3 regions of the Bacillus halotolerans genome follow, and region 1 is predicted to be linked to each of the others. Evidence: predicted binding sites of a transcription regulator. Region 1 holds the regulator's gene; each other region holds the start of a gene.
The links. The regulator Rex, encoded in region 1, represses fermentation and respiration genes when NADH is low (regulators of the CRP and FNR family bind a similar motif). The targets are predictions, from matches to a motif close to TTGTGAAATATTTCACAA.
Positions count from the first base shown of each region.

Region 2: DIC78_RS08450 (L-lactate dehydrogenase) is a predicted target of Rex. The motif match lies at 2,531-2,548, and genes of this name have one in related genera.
Region 3: DIC78_RS11910 (formate/nitrite transporter family protein) is a predicted target of Rex. The motif match lies at 3,454-3,471, and genes of this name have one in related genera.

Region 1 covers NZ_CP029364.1:1,353,035-1,360,265, forward strand. Annotated here, with positions in the region: gene DIC78_RS06795 (CPBP family intramembrane glutamic endopeptidase) at 1-525, shown strand, start outside; gene DIC78_RS06800 (DUF4305 domain-containing protein) at 522-713, shown strand; gene tatC (twin-arginine translocase subunit TatC) at 759-1,517, opposite strand; gene tatAY (sec-independent protein translocase protein TatAY) at 1,524-1,697, opposite strand; gene DIC78_RS06815 (redox-sensing transcriptional repressor Rex) at 1,719-2,366, opposite strand; gene moaC (cyclic pyranopterin monophosphate synthase MoaC) at 2,363-2,875, opposite strand; gene DIC78_RS06825 (ABC-F family ATP-binding cassette domain-containing protein) at 3,002-4,930, shown strand; gene tsaD (tRNA (adenosine(37)-N6)-threonylcarbamoyltransferase complex transferase subunit TsaD) at 5,158-6,198, opposite strand; gene rimI (ribosomal protein S18-alanine N-acetyltransferase) at 6,191-6,646, opposite strand; gene tsaB (tRNA (adenosine(37)-N6)-threonylcarbamoyltransferase complex dimerization subunit type 1 TsaB) at 6,656-7,231, opposite strand, start outside.
Region 2 covers NZ_CP029364.1:1,679,668-1,686,898, reverse strand. Annotated here, with positions in the region: gene amyE (alpha-amylase) at 222-2,222, shown strand; gene DIC78_RS08450 (L-lactate dehydrogenase) at 2,590-3,555, shown strand; gene DIC78_RS08445 (L-lactate permease) at 3,588-5,213, shown strand; gene bmr3 (multidrug efflux MFS transporter Bmr3) at 5,255-6,793, opposite strand; gene DIC78_RS08435 (MarR family transcriptional regulator) at 6,906-7,231, shown strand, end outside.
Region 3 covers NZ_CP029364.1:2,330,586-2,337,816, forward strand. Annotated here, with positions in the region: gene DIC78_RS11895 (S8 family peptidase) at 1-896, opposite strand, end outside; gene DIC78_RS11900 (hypothetical protein) at 1,426-1,728, shown strand; gene sacT (sac operon transcriptional antiterminator SacT) at 1,770-2,600, shown strand; gene DIC78_RS11910 (formate/nitrite transporter family protein) at 2,639-3,406, opposite strand; gene scrA (PTS system sucrose transporter subunit IIBC) at 3,706-5,091, shown strand; gene sacA (sucrose-6-phosphate hydrolase) at 5,088-6,527, shown strand; gene DIC78_RS11925 (hypothetical protein) at 6,621-6,869, shown strand; gene DIC78_RS11930 (bifunctional hydroxymethylpyrimidine kinase/phosphomethylpyrimidine kinase) at 7,084-7,231, opposite strand, start outside.

The DNA of each region.
Region 1 (7,231 bases):
GCGCTGCGTAACGAAAAGAAAGACTCGGTCGGACTTTCGATCCTTTGGGCGATAGCCGGGTTTTTCATCGCCCTTTTCTCTCAAGGATTAGCCGGTTCTATTGAATATTATGTATTTGGCATCGGAAGAGAATCAGAAAATACAAAAGCCATCCTGGATGTGATTCAGGCAGTTCCGCTCATGATTATCGTTTCTTCTATCATCGGGCCTATATTAGAAGAAATCATCTTCAGAAAAATCATTTTCGGCGCGCTGTACGAAAAAACGAATTTCTTTATTGCCGGACTGATCAGCTCCATTATTTTCGGAATTGTTCATGCCGATTTAACGCACCTTCTGCTGTATACGGCAATGGGCTTTACCTTTGCATTTCTATATGCGAGAACCAAACGGATTTGGGTGCCGATTTTCGCCCATGTAATGATGAATACATTCGTCGTCATTATGCAGCTTGAGCCTGTTCAGAAATACCTTGAACAGCAAAGCACACAAATGCAATTGATTATTGGAGGATTATTTTCATGAGAAACCCGATAGTGTGGGGAATGATCTACTTTGCCGTAGGGTGCATCTTTACTTATCTCGCCGCAAGCTCGCCAGGCAGCATGTGGTCATTTTACTCCATCCTGCTGATGGTGTTCGCTGCATACAACATCAGCATTTCTTTTAAGATGTTCGCCTTTTCATTTAAAATAAAGAAGAACCAGAAATAAAGAAAATCCATTTCTCTTCTATGAGAAATGGATTTTTTATGTTGGCTAAGAAGAAACGTCCTGATCGGCAGCACTGCTTTTCTGCGCTTTCCGATAGGCAGCCTTCGATATTAAAATACTGATTTCATACAAAATCAAGAGCGGAACAGTCACCATCATATGAGACAAAAGCTCAGGTGGTGTAATCAGAGCAGCAATCACAAGCATCGTAAAGTACGCATACTTTCTGATTTTCGCTAAGAACATCGGTGTCACAATTCCAAGCCTTGTCAAAAACATAAGGATGACCGGCATTTGAAACAACAGTCCAAACGGAATCGTCAGCTGCAGAAGAAAATGAAAATATTCATTAATTCCAATCACCTGAGTGACATTCAAATCCTGAGAAATCCGTTTCATAAAATCGACAACAAAAGGAAATAAAATATAATAGGAAAAAGATAAACCCGCTAAAAACAGCAAAATAGAGATCGGAATGTAGCTGAGCGTTACTTTGCGCTCCTTTTCATAGAGGCCCGGGCTCACAAAAGCCCAAAGCTGATAAAGAATAACCGGCGAAGTCAGGACAATCCCGATGATAAACGCAAACTGCATAAACACATAAAGCGGGTCTGTCAGATTAAACGCATTGAGCGTGAGCTCCTTCGCTTCATCCGTTTCTTGCAGATACACTATAATCGGCTTCGCTAAAAAAAATCCCGCGATAAAGAAAACGACAAACGCCAGCGCCACAACCAGCAATCGTTTTCGAAGCTCCGCAATATGCTCCAGCAGCGACATTTGATTCACTTTCATTTGTGTCATCCTAACTTACTGATTCTCTTTCTTTTTTTCCTCATCATCACTCGCTAATCCTTTAGTAGCGTTTTTGAATTCACGAAGTGTGTCTCCAGCCGCTTTTCCCAACTCAGGCAGCTTTTTGGGGCCAAAGATAATCAGAGCAACGATTGCGATAACAGCAAGGCTTCCAGGACCGATCGGCATATTTGGGCTCCTCCTTTCCGGTTACTCGATTTCCTCTAAAACAGAATAATGCTTCAAGAAATAAACCAGTGACTGAAGCTCTACAGCTAAATCTATATGATGAATTCGAATGTGTTCCGGCACATTCAAACGGGCCGGCGTAAAATTAAGAATACCCTTGATCCCTAACGCAACCAATCTGTCGGTAATCGATTGGGCCGCAACTGCGGGCACTGTCAAAATGGCAACTGATTCGCCTTTTACATGCTTTTCAAGATCATCGAGGTTAAAGACGGGCACACCGCCTACCTCAGTTCCTATTTTACTCTCATTTATATCAAAAGCCATAGAAATTTTTGTGTTATTATTTTTTGTGAAATTATAGTGAAGAAACGCTGTTCCTAAGTTTCCGACACCAATCAAGATAACGTCTGTCATTTCATCCTGATCCAGCGTTTTTCGGAAAAATGACAGCAAATAATCGACATTATATCCGTATCCTTTTTTGCCAAGAGCTCCAAAATAGGAAAAATCCCTGCGAATCGTGGCAGAATCAACCTTTACGGCATCGCTGAGTTCAGCGGATGATACACGCTGTTTTCCTGACGCATGCAGATTCTTTAAAAAGCGATAATAAAGCGGCAGCCGTTTTGCCGTCGCCTGCGGAATTTTTGATTGATCCTTATTCATTTTTGGTCCTCCAAATTATACTCGGATAGTTCTCTTTTAAAGTCACCGTTTTTCCCGCCTGTCTTTTCCAGCAAGCAGGTAGGGCCGATGACCATCCCCTTATCAAGCGCCTTGCACATATCGTAAACAGTAAGGGCACACACCGATGCAGAAGTTAGCGCTTCCATTTCCACACCTGTACTCCCTTTCGTTTTGACCTGTGCTTTTATATGAAGTATAACTTCTGTTTCTTTTATTTTCCAGTCAAACGAAATATCGACCCCGCTCAAGGATAGCGGATGGCACATCGGGATGATATTTGATGTTTGTTTCGCAGCCATAATACCCGCCACCTGAGCGACAGCAAGTACATCTCCTTTGCCGATACCATGGCTTTTTATTTTCTCGTACACTTCACTCTTCATGTGTACGCTTGATACAGCCGCCGCAGTACGGACAGTCGAAGATTTTTCGCTGATATCCACCATCTGGGCTCTGCCCTGTTCATTAAAATGAGAAAATCCATTCATAGTAAAAACTCTCCTTAAACAGATCATACACTATTTTCTTCTCTATGTCTTATTCGGCCAATGTATTGTTTGCTGAGTTCTGGTTCATAAGCTACACTTAACTTATTATAGCAGAGGTGAAATAATATGATGATCTTACAAATTAATCAGCTTTCCAAATCATTTGGTGCTGATACTATTTTAAACAATATAAAGCTGGAAGTCAGAAACCGTGATCGCGTCGCTATTGTAGGAAGAAACGGCGCTGGGAAATCTACACTCCTTAAAATTATCGCAGGTCACCTTTCATATGAAAAGGGTGAAATGATCAAGCCGAAAGATATCACAATGGGCTATTTGGCCCAGCATACCGGCTTGGATTCTAAGCTTACCATAAAAGAAGAGCTGCTGACTGTTTTTGATCACTTAAAAGCGATGGAAAAAGAAATGCGAAACATAGAAGAAAAAATGGCGGCAGCTGACCCAAGTGAACTGGAAAGCATCATGAAAACCTACGACCGCCTTCAGCAGGAATTTAAAGATAAAGGCGGCTATCAATATGAAGCAGATGTCAGATCTGTGCTGCACGGTCTCGGCTTCAGCCATTTTGACGATTCAACACAGGTGCAAAGCCTAAGCGGTGGTCAGAAAACAAGACTGGCCTTGGGTAAGCTTCTGTTAACACAGCCCGACCTTCTCATTCTAGATGAGCCGACCAACCATCTGGACATTGATACGCTGACATGGCTTGAACATTATTTACAAGGCTATTCAGGCGCCATTCTGATTGTTTCTCACGACCGCTACTTTTTGGACAAAGTGGTGAACCAGGTGTACGAGGTATCAAGATCAGAAAGCAAAAAGTATCACGGCAACTACAGCGCTTATCTAGACCAAAAAGCTGCCCAATATGAAAAGGATCTTAAGCTGTATGAAAAACAGCAGGATGAAATCGCCAAGCTGCAGGACTTTGTAGACCGAAATCTAGCGAGAGCCTCAACGACAAAAAGAGCACAAAGCCGGCGGAAACAGCTTGAACGGATGGACGTCATGTCAAAACCGCTCGGCGACGAAAAATCAGCAAATTTTCATTTCGACATTACAAAACAGAGCGGGAACGAGGTCCTGCGGGTTCAGGATCTGACCATCAGCTATGAAAACCAGCCGCCGCTTCTGACAGATGTTTCGTTTAGGCTTCCAAGAGGAGAAAGCGCCGCTCTTGTAGGTCCCAACGGAATCGGAAAATCAACCTTGCTCAAAACATTAATAAACACACTGAAGCCGGATCAGGGAACAATAGCGTACGGCTCAAATGTCAGTATCGGTTACTATGACCAGGAACAAGCTGAGCTGACCTCCTCTAAACGCGTCATTGATGAGCTGTGGGACGAGTATCCGGAGCTTCAAGAGAAAGAAATCAGAACGTGCCTCGGAAATTTCTTATTCTCCGGGGATGATGTGCTTAAACCCGTCCATTCCCTAAGCGGAGGCGAAAAAGCAAGAGTGGCCCTGGCAAAGCTGATGCTGCAAAAAGCTAACTTTCTCATTCTTGATGAGCCGACGAACCATCTTGACTTAGACAGCAAAGAAGTTCTCGAAAACGCCTTGATCGATTATCCGGGCACATTGTTATTTGTCTCACATGACAGATATTTTATTAATAGAATCGCAACAAGGGTATATGAGCTTTCTCCAAACCATATTGAAGAATATCTCGGAGATTACGATTATTATACAGAGAAAAAAACACAGCAGCTGGAATTGGAGAAAATGAAACAGCAAGAGGAAACTGAAAAAGCCACGGTTGCAATGAAATCCGACTCTAAACGTTCTTATGAGGAAGAAAAAGAATGGAAAAAGAAAGAACGACAACGACTCAGACGCATAGAAGAAATTGAAACGACAGTTCAAACCATAGAAGAAAAAATCAGTCACAATGATGAATTACTTTGTGATCCGGAAGTATATCAGGACCACGAAAAGGTACAAGCCATCCACGCTGACAACGAGAAACTCAATCAAGAATTGGAAAACCTATTATCAGAATGGGAAGAACTATCCACAGAAGAAGATTAAAAAAAGTCAAGCACCTCTTTTTTAGAGGTGCTTTTTATCCACAGAAAATAACCTTATAAGCAAACGAAGAAAGCGGTTTATACACAATATCCACAAAATATTCTGAATTTATCCACTTTATTAACAGCCTCTCAACCCCTTTACCCATCTATATCTCTATAATTACTCACAGATATGTGGATAAATTGAGAATTATCTGTTAATAACAATAAAAAAGCCTCACGCCATTATGTCGTGAGACCCTGGTAAGAAGTCAGTTCAAGACCAGGCTGGCCATTCATATCATATGATCCGCGAATCCCTTTTTCAAAAGCAATTGTACCGGCCGCAGCAATCATTGCAGCATTATCCGTACATAAGGATAGCGGAGGAATGATGAGCGCCGTCCCCTCATGCTGGGAAAATTCCTTCTGTAACGCAGCTCTGAGTCCTCTGTTTGCAGCTACTCCGCCGGCCAAAAGAACCTGTTTGACACCATATTCTTTTGCAGCGCGTGCCGTTTTTGTCACTAAGACATCAATGACGCTATTCTGAAAACTGGCAGAAAGATCTTCCGGCGCAATTTCCTGTCCTTTTTGAGCCGCGTTATGAAGCGTATTGATCACAGCTGATTTCAGCCCGCTAAAGCTGAAATTATAAGAACCTTCTTCAAGCCATGCGCGAGGCAGAGGAATAGTGTCATTCCCTGATTCCGCAAGCTTGTCAATCTGCGGTCCGCCTGGATACGGGAGACCCATTGTTCTCGCCACTTTGTCATAAGCTTCCCCTGCTGCGTCATCGAGTGTTTCCCCGATTACTTCAAATGAACCGTGTTCTTTCATATAAACCAATTCCGTATGGCCGCCGGAAACGACCAATGCAAGCGCTGGAAAAACAATCTCTTCTACCAAACGGTTTGCGTAGATATGGCCCGCTATATGATGGACTCCAACTAACGGAATATGATGCGCAAAGCTCAATGCTTTAGCGGCGTTTACCCCGATTAGCAGTGCTCCCACCAATCCCGGGCCTTCAGTAACTGCAATCGCATCTATGTCACGATATGTCATGTCTGCTTTACGGAAAGCCTCTTCGATCACTAAAGTGATTTGCTCCACATGATGTCTTGATGCTATTTCCGGCACAACCCCTCCGAATCGTTTATGGCTTTCAATTTGAGAGGCCACAACGTTCGAGACGATTTCTGTTCCGTTTTTGACAATAGCTGCTGCCGTTTCATCGCAGCTCGTTTCGATTCCTAATATATAAAGATCTTTTTGCTCATTCATTTATCGTCACCCACATAATTAACGCATCTTCCCCGTTATCAGTATAATAGTTCTTTCTTATTCCGCCGGGCTGCATCCCGAACTTTTTATATAAACTTTGAGCAGGGTGATTGGAAACCCTCACTTCAAGCGAAAGCCGCCTCGCCTCTTTTTCTTTACAAAGCTCGAGAGCTGAACGAAAAAGTGCTTCTCCTAAAGACTGGCCCCTATACTCTGGTTTAATCGCTATATTTGTGATTTGGGCGTCGTCCATCACAATCCAAATCCCGCAATAACCCGCGATACAATCGTCCTTTTCAATCACGAGATAGTGGGCATACGGATTTTCAAGCAATTCATGATAAAACGAATCCTTCGTCCAGGGAGACGTAAAGGAGGATGTTTCAATTTCGTATACGTGATCAACATCATCAAGCTGCATTTTTCTGACTGCTGCTTTTGTTTTCATCCTATCACCCTACTTTTGACTTTCAATCCATTTCGCTTCAGCTTCTGCAAGCCGCAAATAATCCGGCACAAGCCCGTGAATATCAGCAGCTTCCCTATCCGCACCCAAGTAAGCCAATTCTGAAGGGCGGGGATTATGCTGAACCGCAGACCCTATGATTCCTTTTGTTCCTAATACATCCAGTATCGTCTCCTTGTGTATGGATGTATCATGTCCTAAAAACAAAACAGAGCGATCTTTCTCTTTTAGCATCTCCAGCCACTCTGTCAGCATCACATTTTGATCCGGCACAGCCTGTTCTAAAAGCCCGTTTTTATATTCATAAAGACCTGTATACACCTGTCCGCGTCTCGCATCAAATATAGGGCTGATCAGACCGTCAAAGTGACGTCCATTTGCCGCGAGCGCTTCAAGACTTGAAACAGCAGAAATCGGAATGTTTAAAGACCAGGCAAGTGTTTTGGCAATGGTTACACCGATTCTCACCCCTGTGTACGAGCCAGGACCTTTTGCGACAACAATTTTAGAAAGATCCTGCGGGGTTGTATCACAATCATTCAGCAAAGAATGAACAGCAGGCATCGC
Region 2 (7,231 bases), 330 kb from region 1:
TGCTGTTTAAGCATGTAAAATGGCTCGAGATGTCTGTTTGGGAAATGACTCTATCAAGTTGTTTTGATAGAGAGAGTATGATAGTTTAAAATGTAAGTTTTAACAAAATTCTCCAGTCTTCGCATGCGTCTGAAAGGAGGAAGTGGAAGGATTGAGTAAGAGGGATTTCTGACTCCGCAGTAAGTCTTCAGAAATGAAAAATGAAATAAGGAGTGTCCAGAATGTCTAAAAAACGATTTAATACCTCTTTACTGCCGTTATTCGCTGGATTATTATTGCTGTTTCATTTGATTCTGGCAGGGCCGGTGGCTGTAAATGCAGAGACCGCGAACCAATCAAATGAATATACAGCGCCATCAATAAAGAGCGGGACCATTCTTCATGCTTGGAATTGGTCGTTCAACACCTTGAAAAATAATATGAAGGATATCCATGATGCAGGATATACTGCCATTCAGACGTCTCCTATTAATCAAGTAAAGGAAGGAAATAATGGAGATAAAAGCATGGGGAACTGGTACTGGCTTTACCAGCCGACCTCTTACCAGATTGGCAACAGGTATTTGGGTTCCGAGGAAGAGTTTAAAGAAATGTGTGCGACGGCTGAAGAATATGGCGTGAAGGTTATTGTCGATGCCGTCATCAATCACACAACCAGTGACTATGCTGCGATTTCAAATGAAATTAAAAGTATTTCAAATTGGACGCATGGAAACACACAAATTAAAAATTGGTCCGATCGAAGGGATGTCACTCAGAATTCATTGCTGGGGCTTTATGATTGGAATACGCAGAATACACAAGTACAGTCATATCTGAAACATTTTCTGGAAAGGGCATTGGATGACGGTGCTGACGGATTTAGGTATGATGCGGCCAAACATATAGAGCTTCCGGATGACGGTGATTTTGGCAGTCATTTTTGGCCGAATATCACAGATACATCTGCAGAATTCCAATATGGAGAAATATTACAAGACAGTGCCTCCAGAGATGCTGCATATGCGAATTATATGAATGTTACAGCATCAAACTATGGGCATTCCATAAGGTCTGCTTTAAAGAATCGCAATTTTAGCGCATCGAACATCTCCAATTATGCATCTCATGTATCTGCGGATGATTTGGTCACATGGGTGGAATCGCATGATACGTATGCCAATGATGATGAAGAATCTACATGGATGAGCGATGATGATATTCGTTTAGGCTGGGCGATTATTGCTTCTCGTTCAGGAAGTACACCCTTGTTTTTCTCCAGACCTGAGGGCGGCGGAAATGGTGTAAGATTCCCTGGGAAAAGTCAATTAGGTGATCGCGGGAGTGCTTTATTTAAAGATCAAGCCATCGCTGCAGTCAATACATTTCATAATGCCATGGCCGGACAGCCTGAGAAACTCTCTAACCCGGATGGAAACAATCAGATATTCATGAATCAGCGCGGCCCTGAAGGTGCTGTTTTGGCAAATGCATCTTCATCACCAGTTTCCATTCATACTTCAACGGATTTACCTGATGGCAGCTACGATAATAAAGCCGGGGATGGTTCGTTTAAAGTAACAGATGGCATACTGACAGGTACAATCAGCGGCAGAGGTGTGGTTGTGCTTTATGCGGAAGATACCGCAAATGTACCTAATGTCTTCCTCGAGAATTATCAAACAGGTGTAACCCATTCTTTCTATGATGATCAGCTAACGGTAACTCTGCGTGCCGACGCTCATACCGCAAAAGCTGCTTATCAAATAAATCATGGTGATGAGACACAGTTTAAGGACGGGGATCAATTAATGATCGGAAAAGGGGACCCGTTTAATACAACATACAAGGTCACTTTAACAGGAACGAACAGTGATGGAGCATCTGGGACAAAAGAATATACTTTTGTAAAAACAGACCCATCTTCTGAGAAAAGAATAGGCTATCAAAACCTAAATAATTGGAGTCAAGTTAATGCATATGTATACAAGGAGAATGGGGGGCAGGCAATAGAATTGACCGGATCTTGGCCGGGAAAAGCAATGAGTAAGAATGCAGACGGCATTTACACTCTGACGTTATCGGCGGATACTGATACAAAAAACGCCAAAGTGATTTTTAACAACGGCAGCGCCCAAGTACCTGGCCAGAATCAACCTGGTTTTGATTACGTGCAAAATGGTTTATATAATGACTCTGGCTTAAATGGTTCTTTGCCCCATTTAGTCCGGACATTTCGTTAACAACAATACCCTAAAGTGAACAATCGCTTACTTTATCTGTTTGGAGATCACCATGTATAGGCTCCGGCAATGTCAGATCGATGCGTCACAATCATGATAAATAATGAGCATTCACATTGCCGGATACAATGCTTTTTGAGGAAAGCAGCGAAAGAAACTAACAAACATTCCTTCTTTGTCTTGCGATTCTCATGCTGAAAATCACTCAAGAAAACGGTAAGAAACTATCATAGATAGTTTCTTTTTTTGTTCATAAATCAGACAAATCTTTTCTCTTGCAAAAGTTTGTGAAATGTTGCACAATATAAATGTGAAATACTTCACAAACAAACACCAAAGAAAAACAAACACTGGAGGATGAGGATAAATGATGAATGAACGTGTAAATAAAGTAGCTTTAATCGGAGCGGGTTTTGTTGGAAGCAGTTATGCATTTGCGTTAATTAACCAAGGGATCACAGATGAACTTGTGGTCATTGATTTAAATAAAGAAAAAGCAATGGGCGATGTAATGGATTTAAACCACGGAAAGGCGTTTGCGCCGCATCCGGTCAAAACATCTTTCGGAACATATGAAGACTGCAAGGATGCTGATATTGTCTGCATCTGCGCCGGCGCAAACCAAAAGCCTGGTGAGACACGCCTTGAATTAGTAGAAAAGAACTTAAAGATCTTCAAAGGAATCGTCAGTGAAGTCATGGCGAGCGGATTTGACGGCATTTTCTTAATCGCGACAAATCCGGTTGATATTCTGACTTATGCAACATGGAAATTCAGCGGCCTGCCAAAAGAGCGAGTGATCGGAAGCGGCACAACACTTGATTCTGCGAGATTCCGTTACATGCTGAGCGAATACTTCGGTGCAGCGGCACACAATGTGCACGCTCATATTATCGGCGAACACGGTGATACTGAGCTTCCTGTCTGGAGCCACGCGAATATCGGCGGAGTGCCGGTCAGTGAACTGGTTGAGAAAAACGAAGCATACAAACAAGAAGAGCTTGACCAGATCGTGGATGACGTGAAAAACGCCGCTTATCATATCATTGAGAAAAAAGGCGCGACGTATTACGGGGTAGCCATGAGCCTTGCGCGAATCACTAAAGCGATTCTTCATAATGAAAACAGCATTTTAACAGTCAGCACATATTTGGACGGACAATACGGAGCAGATGACGTGTACATCGGAGTGCCGGCTGTCGTCAACCGCGGCGGAGTCGCTGGCATCACTGAGCTGAACTTAAATGAGAAAGAAAAAGAGCAGTTTAACCACAGCGCCAACGTGCTCAAAAACATTTTGAAACCGCATTTTGCAGAACAAAACGTCAATTAGAACGCAACTATAGAGTAAAGGGCTGATTGTCAATGTGGGAGCAGTTGTATGATCCGTTTGGAAACGAGTATGTGAGCGCACTGGTTGCGCTCACACCGATTCTCTTTTTTCTCTTAGCTTTAACCGTTTTTAAGATGAAAGGCATTCTTGCGGCATTTCTGACCCTAGCCGCCAGCTTTTTGGTTGCCGTATTGGCATTTCATATGCCGGTTGAAAAAGCCGTTTCTTCTGTTTTATTAGGCATCGGAAGCGGTTTGTGGCCGATCGGCTACATTGTCCTGATGGCAGTGTGGCTCTATAAAATCGCTGTGAAAACCGGGAAGTTTACCATTATTCGTTCCAGCATTGCCGGCATTTCGCCTGACCAAAGATTACAGCTATTATTAATCGGTTTTTGTTTTAACGCATTTTTGGAAGGTGCGGCCGGCTTTGGTGTTCCGATTGCAATTAGTGCGGCGCTGCTCGTAGAACTTGGCTTTAAACCGTTAAAGGCGGCGGCGCTCTGTTTGATTGCGAATGCTGCCTCTGGAGCCTTTGGCGCGATCGGGATACCGGTGATTACAGGCGCGCAAATTGGAGACTTGTCTTCTCTTGAGCTGTCTCGGGCATTGATCTGGACACTGCCGATGATTACTTTTCTGATTCCGTTTTTACTCGTGTTCTTATTAGACCGGATGAAGGGAATCAAACAAACCTGGCCTGCCTTGTTGGTTGTCAGCGGTATATATACAGCGGTTCAGACGCTGACAATGGCTGTGCTCGGACCGGAATTAGCTAACATTTTGGCGGCGCTGTTCAGTATGGGCGGGCTTGCGCTCTTCCTGCGCAAGTGGCAGCCGAAACAGATTTACCGTGAGCAGGGAGCCGAAGAAACCGGTGAGAAAAAGAGATACAGCGCCGCAGACATTGCCAAAGCGTGGTCTCCTTTCTACATTTTAACTGCGGCGATCACCATCTGGAGCCTTCCTGCATTCAAAGCGCTTTTCCAAGAAGGCGGGCTCTTCTATCAGACAACGCTTTTGTTCAAGATGCCTTTTCTGCATCAGCAAATTATGAAAATGCCGCCCATTGCCCCATCTGCCATGCCGCTTGATGCGATTTTTAAAGTCGATTTGTTATCAGCGACAGGTACAGCGATTTTAGCCGCAGTCATCGTTACAGGACTGTTCAGCAAAAATTTCTCTTATCGGGATGGCTTCAGTTGCTTGAAGGAGACAGGGAAAGAACTGTGGATGCCGATTGTCACGATCTGCTTTGTGATGGCGTTTGCCAATCTGGCCAACTTCGCGGGGCTCAGCTCTTCCATCGGGCTGGCACTGGCGAAAACAGGCGATTTGTTCCCGTTTGTGAGTCCTGTTCTCGGCTGGATCGGCGTGTTCATTACTGGCTCAGTTGTCAGCAATAACGCTCTGTTCGGGCATTTGCAGGTTGTCACCGGAGCACAGATCGGTGCCGGTTCTGATTTGCTGTTAGCCGCAAATACGGCGGGCGGGGTGATGGCGAAGCTCGTTTCTCCGCAATCTATCGCCATTGCCGCTGCCGCGGTCGGCCAGACAGGGAAGGAATCAAAGCTGTTTAAACGGACAGTGATGTATAGTCTGATTCTGCTATTGATCATCTGCATATGGACGTTTATTCTTGCAAGATTAGGTGTTTAATAGAAAAAAAGCAGTACACTCGAGGTGTACTGCTTTTTGTATTAATTTGCTTTCTTCGTCATTTCCTCAGTTGTTTTGACTCTTGTTTTTCCCATGAACAAAACGGTGATCGCCGCGAGGACAATTGGAATCAAAGCAAGTAAAAAGACATATGTGATGCTTGATGACATGGCGTCGATGATCCGGTTCAGAATCGCAGCAGGGATCTGTGATCGTGTGCCGGCTTGGAAAATCGCCTGTGGATCACCGATATTCTGCGGAGCGCCTGAGCCGGCGGAGCCTTTCATCCCGCTGAAGGCATCGCTGAGCTGGTTTGTGAATACGTTCGTCTGAACCGTGCCGAAAATCGTGACGCCGAGCGTCATGCCGAATGATCGTAAAAATGAATTCGTGGAGTTGGCCGTTCCCCGAAAACGAGGTTCAAGATCATTCATGGATGCTGCCGGGAGAAGCGAGAAGTTAAAGCCTACGCCGAAGCCTGAAATCATCATAAAGACAGTCAGCCATACGCGCGCTGTGTCCGGCGTCATATTGGAAAGCAGCAGCATGCCGATAAAGAAAGATATGACGGAAATCAGCATCAGATTGCGGAAGCTTGCCTTCGTTTGGAAGATTCCGCCGATCATACTTCCGATCACTGATCCGATCATCATCGGTGTCAGAATGAAGCCTGCGCTTGTCGCTGAGCTGCCGTATACCGCCTGTACGAAAATCGGAATAAACACTGCTAAAATAATGAATGTTCCGCCATAAAGAAAAGCGAGAATCTGCGCTGTGGCAAACAAGCGGTTCTTAAACATCCAGAAGGAGATAATCGGTTCTTCCGCTTTTCTCTCCACAATAAAAAAGGCAATAAAGAAAACAGCGAAAATGATAAACAGGCCAATGATTTGAATCGAATTCCAGTCGTATGTTTTGCCGCCGAGCTCAAGCGCGAACATCAGGCACACAATGGATACGACTAAAGTAATCGCGCCGCCCCAATCAATTTTCTGCTTTTTATGCTCCAGCGATTCTTTGTAATAGCGAATGATGAAAAACAATGACAGTGCACCGATAGGGACGTTGATGTAAAACACCCAGTGCCAGCTGATAGAGTCTGTGATAATAGCGCCTAACAGCGGGCCGAGAACACTTGATAATCCAAATACAGCGCCGAACATGCCTGACATTTTTCCGCGTTTTTCCGGCGGAAACAAATCAAAGATAATCGTGAAGGCAATCGGCAGGAGCGCTCCGCCCCCAATCCCCTGAATGGCCCGGTAGATGATCAGCTGGTTCATTGTTTGTGCGATTCCGCATAATGCCGACCCGATTAAGAAAAAGATAAGTCCAAACAGGAAAAAACGTTTTCGGCCGTACATGTCGGAAAGCTTGCCGTAAATCGGCATTCCAGCCATCACCGCTACCATGTAGGATGCAGTTACCCATGCAAATTTATCAAAGCTTCCAAGATCAGCCACGATGCTGCCCATCGCTGTGGCAACAATTGTATTGTCCATTGCCGACATTAAAATGCCCAGCAAAAGACCGAGAACCACAAATTTAGTGGAAGGATATTTTGCGGCTGTTGTATCCATTTATTCTACCTCCTCTACCTTTTCTAAGTAAGGTTTGATATCATGATAATAGTTTGATTATTAATTATCTCGATTATCAAGATAAATTTGATTTTATAGGGAGGACTGTCAGTTGTCAACAAGAGATTCCAGAAGTGAGTTGGAAAAGACTTCCGTTCAGCTTTTTCGGAAATTGGGCACAAGAACGGTTCTGTTTCATCAGGCAGCCGCTCAGGCTCTCGGTCTGTTTCCCACCGATTTGAAATCAGCTGACATCTTAAATGAAGCGGGGCCAATGACGGCCGGCGAACTGGGGAGAAAGACGGGACTCAGCACGGGTTCGGTTACGGCGCTCGTTGACCGGCTGGAAAAAGCGGGGTATGTGGCCCGTGAAAGGGACCCGAACGACCGCAGAAGAGTGATTATCGTGCCTCTTACCGCTTCTAAACAGCATGTGAA
Region 3 (7,231 bases), 980 kb from region 1:
GGGTTGTTTAACGAGTTTCCGAGAGACAGGTTCATCACATCTGCTCCGTCCTGAACTGCACGTTCTACACCGGCGATGACGTTTTCTGTTGTGCCGCTTCCTCCCGGTCCGAGAACGCGGTAAGCGAGAAGTGTTGCATCAGGCGCTACGCCTTTAATCGTACCGTTTGCAGCGACAGTTCCGGCCACGTGTGTTCCATGGTCAGTGGCTCCGCCTCTTGGATCGCCTGTCGGTGTTTCTTTCGGATCGTAATCATTGTCTACAAAATCGTATCCTTTATATTGTCCGAAGTTTTTCTTCAGATCAGGGTGATTGTACTCAACCCCTGTATCAATAACAGCCACTTTGACGCCTTTCCCTGTGTAGCCTAAATCCCATGCATCATTTGCTCCGATATATGGCGCGCTGTCATCCATTTGCGGAGAGACAGCGTCCTCGGAGATGGTGATGTCTTTCTCCTTGATATTGTCTGTTTTGTAAGTGACGTTCGGGTACACAGCTTTAACGTCATCTACTGCTAGAAGTTTTGGAATTTCATTAGCTGGAAGCTTCATAGAAAATCCGGAGAATACCTGCTCATATTCTCGTTTTACTTTTCCGTTTTTCACCGCTTTCACGGCTTTATTTTTTGCTTTTGAGCGGGCGTTTTTGAGCTTGCTTTTCGTTTGGTTTACTCCCGCTTCTTTCGCCTCTGCTAAGGATTTTTCTTTTAATTCCACAATCACCGTTGTTTGTTTTCTTGTTGTCATGTCAATATCACCGAATACCTCGGCCTTTTCCAGATCCGCCGATCCTTTTGAAGAAACCGGTGCTGCCTGTACACCTGTAATGCCTGTGGATAACGTAAAGAATAAAACCAAACCTAGAAGCAGAAAACGAATAATCCCGTTTTTCAATGTGTTTCCCCCTTTGTGTTTAGAAAAAGTGTTAAATATCTAGTATATATTTCTTGAAAATTCAAAAAAATCCTTGTGTCATTTGGACCATTTATTGGATTTTGATTGTGTATAAGGAAGGAGTTATACACAGAACCCTGTGTATAAGTGAATAAAGCTGTGTATATATATAGTTGGGAATATATGTTCTTATACAAAATATAGATGGGGTTTGTGGACATGTGGATATCTCTTGTGATTAAGTTGTTCTTATCTTTGGGATAACTTGTGTATAAACTTTTTAAAGCGGTTCTCCAATTTTCATTTCATTTCTTTCAGCTTTCAACAAAACTTCTTAAAACTAGTTTGTTTTTTCACTCATATTGTGACAAAGAATTCTCTTTCCACGGTCTATCATAGAGTCATGAGTTTTGCTAGAGCTGCTAGTTTGCGAGAAAAGAAATCGGCCGTCTTTTCCTGTGAGCTGCGGCTGAAAAAACGGGCTGCTAAAAAGGCTGCCTGCCAAAAAGAAGCGGAGGGATGTTTTTCTATGAAACGTTTGCTTGTATCTTTACGGGTGTGGATGGTCTTTTTGATGAACTGGGTGGCGCCGGACCGAAAACATGCGGCTGCCGCTATTTATTCGGCTCAGCGTACATATCAAAGAAAAGCGGCGGTGCAAGCCGCAGGACTGGTTTCGTTTTATGAATGGCGGATGGCTGTGAATGACGAAGAAAAACAGAAAGCGAAAGCCGCCGCTCTCTATAAAAGAAGATGTCTGCAAGCCTTCAAGGAATCGCCAAAGCAGGAGAGGGCCGGCCCGCATCTTTACATGGCGGTCAAAAGGAGGTAAAATCCCAGTCATAAAAGCTAATTGGCGGGAGAGAGAGCCTCTTGAAAATCTATAAGGTATTAAACAACAATGCGGCTTTAATCAAAGAGGATGATCAGGAAAAAATCGTCATGGGTCCGGGCATCGCTTTTCAAAAAAAGAAAAATGATCTCATCCCTATGAATAAAGTAGAAAAGATTTTTGTCGTGCACGACGAGAATGAAAAATTTAAACAAATCCTGCAAACACTGCCTGAGGAGCATATTGACATAGCTGAGGATATCATCAGCTATGCGGAAGGGGAGCTCGCGGCGCCGCTGAGCGACCATGTTCATATCGCGCTTTCTGACCATTTGTCCTTTGCGATCGAAAGGATTCAAAATGGGCTGCTTGTGCAAAATAAATTATTGCATGAGATAAAGGCGCTCTATAAAAAAGAATACGAGATCGGCCTGTGGGCGATCGGACATGTAAAAGAGACATTGGGCGTGTCTCTGCCTGAAGATGAAGCGGGTTATATTGCCCTTCACATCCATACGGCAAAGATGGATGCAGAGAGTATGTATTCAGCGCTGAAGCATACGACGATGATAAAAGAAATGATAGAGAAAATAGAAAACTACTTTAATCGAAAGGTGGATGAAAACAGCATTTCCTATCAACGCCTTGTCACGCATTTGCGATACGCGGTCAGCCGGTTGGAATCAAATGAAGCGTTTCATGCCATGGACGAAGAGATGCTTTATTTCATCCAAAAAAAGTATTCATTTGCCTATCAATGTGCGCTGGAGCTGGCGGAGTTTCTGAAAAATGAATATCAATTACATTTGCCGGAGTCCGAGGCCGGCTATATCACGCTGCATGTCCAGCGTCTTCAAGATCTCTCGGAATAACCGCTTTGACTTGCAGGGAGTGATCTCTGGAAGTTTTTTTATTTATCGGCATTCAGCGTGTGATACATCCAGCCCATCATCACAATTCCTGCGGCCAGATTGCCGAGTGTAACAGGAATTAAGTTTCTGGCTGCTCCCGCCAGTGTGACTGTATCAGGGTGATCGATCAAAAGTGAGATCGCAAATGTGCACATATTGGCAATGCTGTGTTCAAAACCGGAAATAAAAAAGCAGAAAACGAAAAGCATCATGGCAAACAGCTTTGCCCCTTCTCCTTTGAGAGACATCGGAATGAAAAAAGCGAGACATACAAGCCAATTGCACAGCATTCCTCGGAAAAACAGCTCTGAGGCAGGCGGCTCCATCTTGTGCTCTGCCAGATGAATCAAAAAGGAATGGGATGCCCCCTCGAAGAGCCCGGTTGCGCTGATAAGAATCGCAAACAAAACGGCTCCGATCAAATTGCCGGTATAGCTGAAAACCCACAGGTACAGGGTGTCGCGCCAGCGGATTCTTTTCCGGAGTGCGGTATAAGTAAAATAAAAGGTGTTGCCGGTGAATAAATCCCCGCCTCCGTAGGCAATTAATACAATAGCAGCTCCAAATGTCACAGCGGCAGCCGGAAAGGCAAACGGTGAGTCAGCAATAGAGAAATAGCTGCCTGTTTTGCTTGCGGCTGTAATGCCAAAACCGATAAACATGCTGGCCAAAATGGATCTGAGCAAATAACGGATTTTGCTTGAAACGAATATGTTTTGTTTTCTTAAAGCATACTGTTCAACCTTTTGCAATGCTTGAGTTTCCATTGTCTTTTCCTGCTTTCTTTGATAGATGAGCATAGTATAGCACGATATTGTGAAGTATTTCACAATTAATATTTACGACTTTTTGTCTAAATGTTTTACATCACTTTTTATCTAAAAAAACAGTTGACGAAAACGCTGTCATCAATTATGATGAAAGCGTATTCTTTATTTGAATAAGCGGGATTGTGACTGGTAAAGCAGGCAAGACCTAAAATTTGCGTAAATGAAAAAGGATCGCTGTGTCCTTTATTCGTTGGCGAATTTTAGGTCTTTTTTGTTTATAAAAGGGGGAGAAATAGATGAATGAAAAAGAGACTGCAAAACGCCTCATTGAGCTTCTCGGAGGAAAAGAAAACATCATCAGCGCGGCTCATTGTGCGACAAGACTGCGTTTGGTGATTAAGGATGAATCAAAGATAGATCAAGCACAAGTAGAAGAGCTTGAAGGCGTCAAAGGCGCTTTCAGCAGTTCAGGCCAATACCAGATTATTTTTGGAACAGGCCTTGTCAATAAAGTGTATGACGCTTTTTCTAAGGAAGCCGATGTAGAGCGTGAAGAACATGTGAATCACCAGGATGCTGCTAAAGAGAAACTGAACCCTGCGGCGAGATTTGCGAAAACGCTTTCGAATATTTTTGTTCCGATCATTCCAGCCATCGTAGCCAGCGGCCTGTTAATGGGGTTATTGGGAATGATCAATGCCTTTCATTGGATGAGTAAGGACTCTGCGCTGCTGCAGCTCCTCGATATGTTTTCAAGCGCGGCATTTATCTTCCTGCCGATTTTGATCGGGGTCAGCGCTTCAAAAGAGTTTGGAAGCAATCCGTATTTAGGAGCGGTCATCGGGGGAATCATGATACACCCCACTCTTTTGAATCCATGGGGTCTGGCGGAAGCATCACCTGATTATATGCATCTTTTCGGGTTTGATATCGCGCTTCTCGGATATCAGGGAACTGTCATCCCTGTTCTGCTGGCAGTTTACGTCATGAGCAAGGTAGAGAAATGGACAAGAAAAGTGGTTCCGCATGCGGTCGATTTGCTTGTTACGCCTTTTGTTACTGTCATTGTCACCGGGTTTGTCGCATTTATTGCCATCGGTCCTCTAGGAAGAGCGCTTGGCTCCGGTATTACTGTTGCTTTAACATATGTGTATGATCATGCCGGTTTTGTCGCAGGCCTTCTTTTCGGCGGCACCTATTCACTGATCGTCCTGACAGGTGTTCATCACAGCTTCCATGCGATTGAAGCGGGGCTTATTTCAGATCTTGGCAGGAACTATTTATTGCCGATTTGGTCTATGGCGAATGTCGCCCAAGGCGGGGCAGGCCTTGCCGTCTTCTTTTTAGCGAAAAAGGCAAAAACGAAGGAAATCGCTCTTCCGGCGGCATTTTCCGCTTTTCTAGGCATTACAGAGCCTGTCATTTTCGGGGTGAACCTTCGATACCGGAAGCCGTTTATCGCCGCCATGATCGGGGGCGCGTTGGGCGGCGCGTATGTCGTATTTACACATGTTGCTGCAAACGCTTACGGGTTAACAGGCATTCCGATGATCGCCATTGCAGCACCGTTTGGCTTTGGAAATCTAGTAAACTATATGATTGGAATGGTTATTGCAGCAGTATCAGCATTCATTGCGGCGTTTGTCATGAAAATTAATGAAGATGAGGAGAGAAAAAAATGACAGCACATGATCAGGAGCTGCGTCGCCGGGCTTATGAAGAAGTTGAGAAAAAAGAACATATCGCTGCCAGCGATCCGCACCGCCAGCACTTTCACATTATGCCTCCGGTTGGTTTGCTGAATGATCCAAATGGCGTGGTGTATTGGAAAGGAGTCTATCATTTGTTTTTTCAGTGGCAGCCGTTTCAGACGGGGCATGGCGCAAAGTTTTGGGGGCATTATACGACACGCGATTTTGTGAATTGGAAGCGGGAAGAGATTGCGCTGGCTCCGAGTGATTGGTTTGATAAAAACGGCTGCTACTCGGGCAGCGCTGTTGTCAAGGATGACCGGCTCTATCTGTTTTACACAGGAAATGTCAGGGATCAGGATGGGAATCGGGAAACGTATCAGTGCCTTGCTGTATCGGATGATGGCCTGACCTTTGAGAAAAAAGGTGTTGTCGCCCGCCTTCCGGAAGGCTATACAGCTCATTTTCGCGATCCGAAGGTGTGGGAGCATGAAGGAAAATGGTATATGGTGATCGGTGCACAAACGGAGAACATGAAAGGCCAAGCTGTTTTGTTTACTTCCGATAACCTGATAGAATGGGCGTTTCTCGGCCCGATAACAGGTGCCGGCCTCAACGGACTGAACGGTTTCGGGTATATGTGGGAGTGCCCTGACCTGTTTTCTCTTCAAGGCTCCGAAGTGCTGATTGTCTCGCCCCAAGGACTTGAAGCTGATGGCTATCATTATCAAAATGTGTATCAATCTGGATATTTTGTAGGCCGGCTCGATTATGAAAAAACGGGACTGATGCATGCTGCGTTTACGGAGCTTGATCAAGGCTTTGATTTTTACGCGCCGCAAACACTTGAAGACGATCAGGGACGCCGGATACTGTTTGCGTGGATGGCTGTACCTGATCAGGATGAGAAGGATCATCCGACGAAAGATTATCACTGGATTCACTGCATGACGCTGCCGAGACAGCTGACGCTATCAGGGGAGAAGCTGATTCAGCAGCCGCTTCCCGAGCTGAAAGCGATGCGGAAAAATAGGCAGGAAGTTCAAATCAACATGTATGGATCGTCTGGTACGCTGCCAGTCGAAAATCCTGAAAGAGCTGAGATTTTGATTGAAGACATTAATACGGAGTCTGGTTTTGAAATCGATATCCGAGCCACTGCCACATTCTCTTTCCAGAAGGAAGAAGGGCTTATCACGCTAACGCGCACAAGCTTTGACGGTACAAGAACAGAAGTGAGACATTGCCGAATCAGCAATCTGCACACAGTGCACATGTTTATCGACGCGTCATCTGTGGAAGTCTTTATCAATCATGGGGAAGAGGTATTCAGTGCGAGATATTTTCCTTTCCCGGGAAATGATGAAGTGACAGCGAGATCAAATGGAAAATCTGAAATGAAAGTCGGAATTTGGACACTTATGTAGAAAATCCTCCTATTTTCTTATGTGAAATCTGTGCCATCTGTGCTATTCTTCAACGATAACCTACTATTTTTTTCTGTAAAAGGAGTTGTTTTCTTGAATATACATGAACAGAAGATAACACCGGAATGTTTAGAAAAGGCTGCGGATCATGTTGAGGATAAGCGGGAAGAATATAAGGATGTGCTTCTTCAGCTGAAAAAAATGCTTAGGGGAACATCGCCGCATAGTGAAGCGGCAGAAACCCTTTCACGGGCATATGAACAAATGAAGGAATATGCACTTTTTGTTCAGTCGATAGAAACATTTTTGAGGTCATCTGCGAACAATTTAAAAACCAAATAAACAGGCTGCCGATGTGATCGGCAGTTTTTTCTGTTGCAAAAGAGGACTACTTTCAAGTATGGAAGCGGCAGATGAAACGCACAAAGACTCTTGTGATATAGACATTTTTGAGGCGGACGGTTACGAAGATGTGAAATGGAATGCGACAGAGCGTCCCAATATGTAAGATTGAACATAAAAACAGGCTGCCTCTTTATAAGGCAGCCTGTTACGCTTATGATTGCTTATTCAGGCGCAAAGCAGAATGCTTCGTAGGTCCGACATACTGATTCAGCGGGAAGGATTCTTTAATCGCAGCTGTAATAAATTCTTTCGCCGCGTAAATCGCTTCTTTGACTTCCGCACCTTTTGCGAGTTCTGCT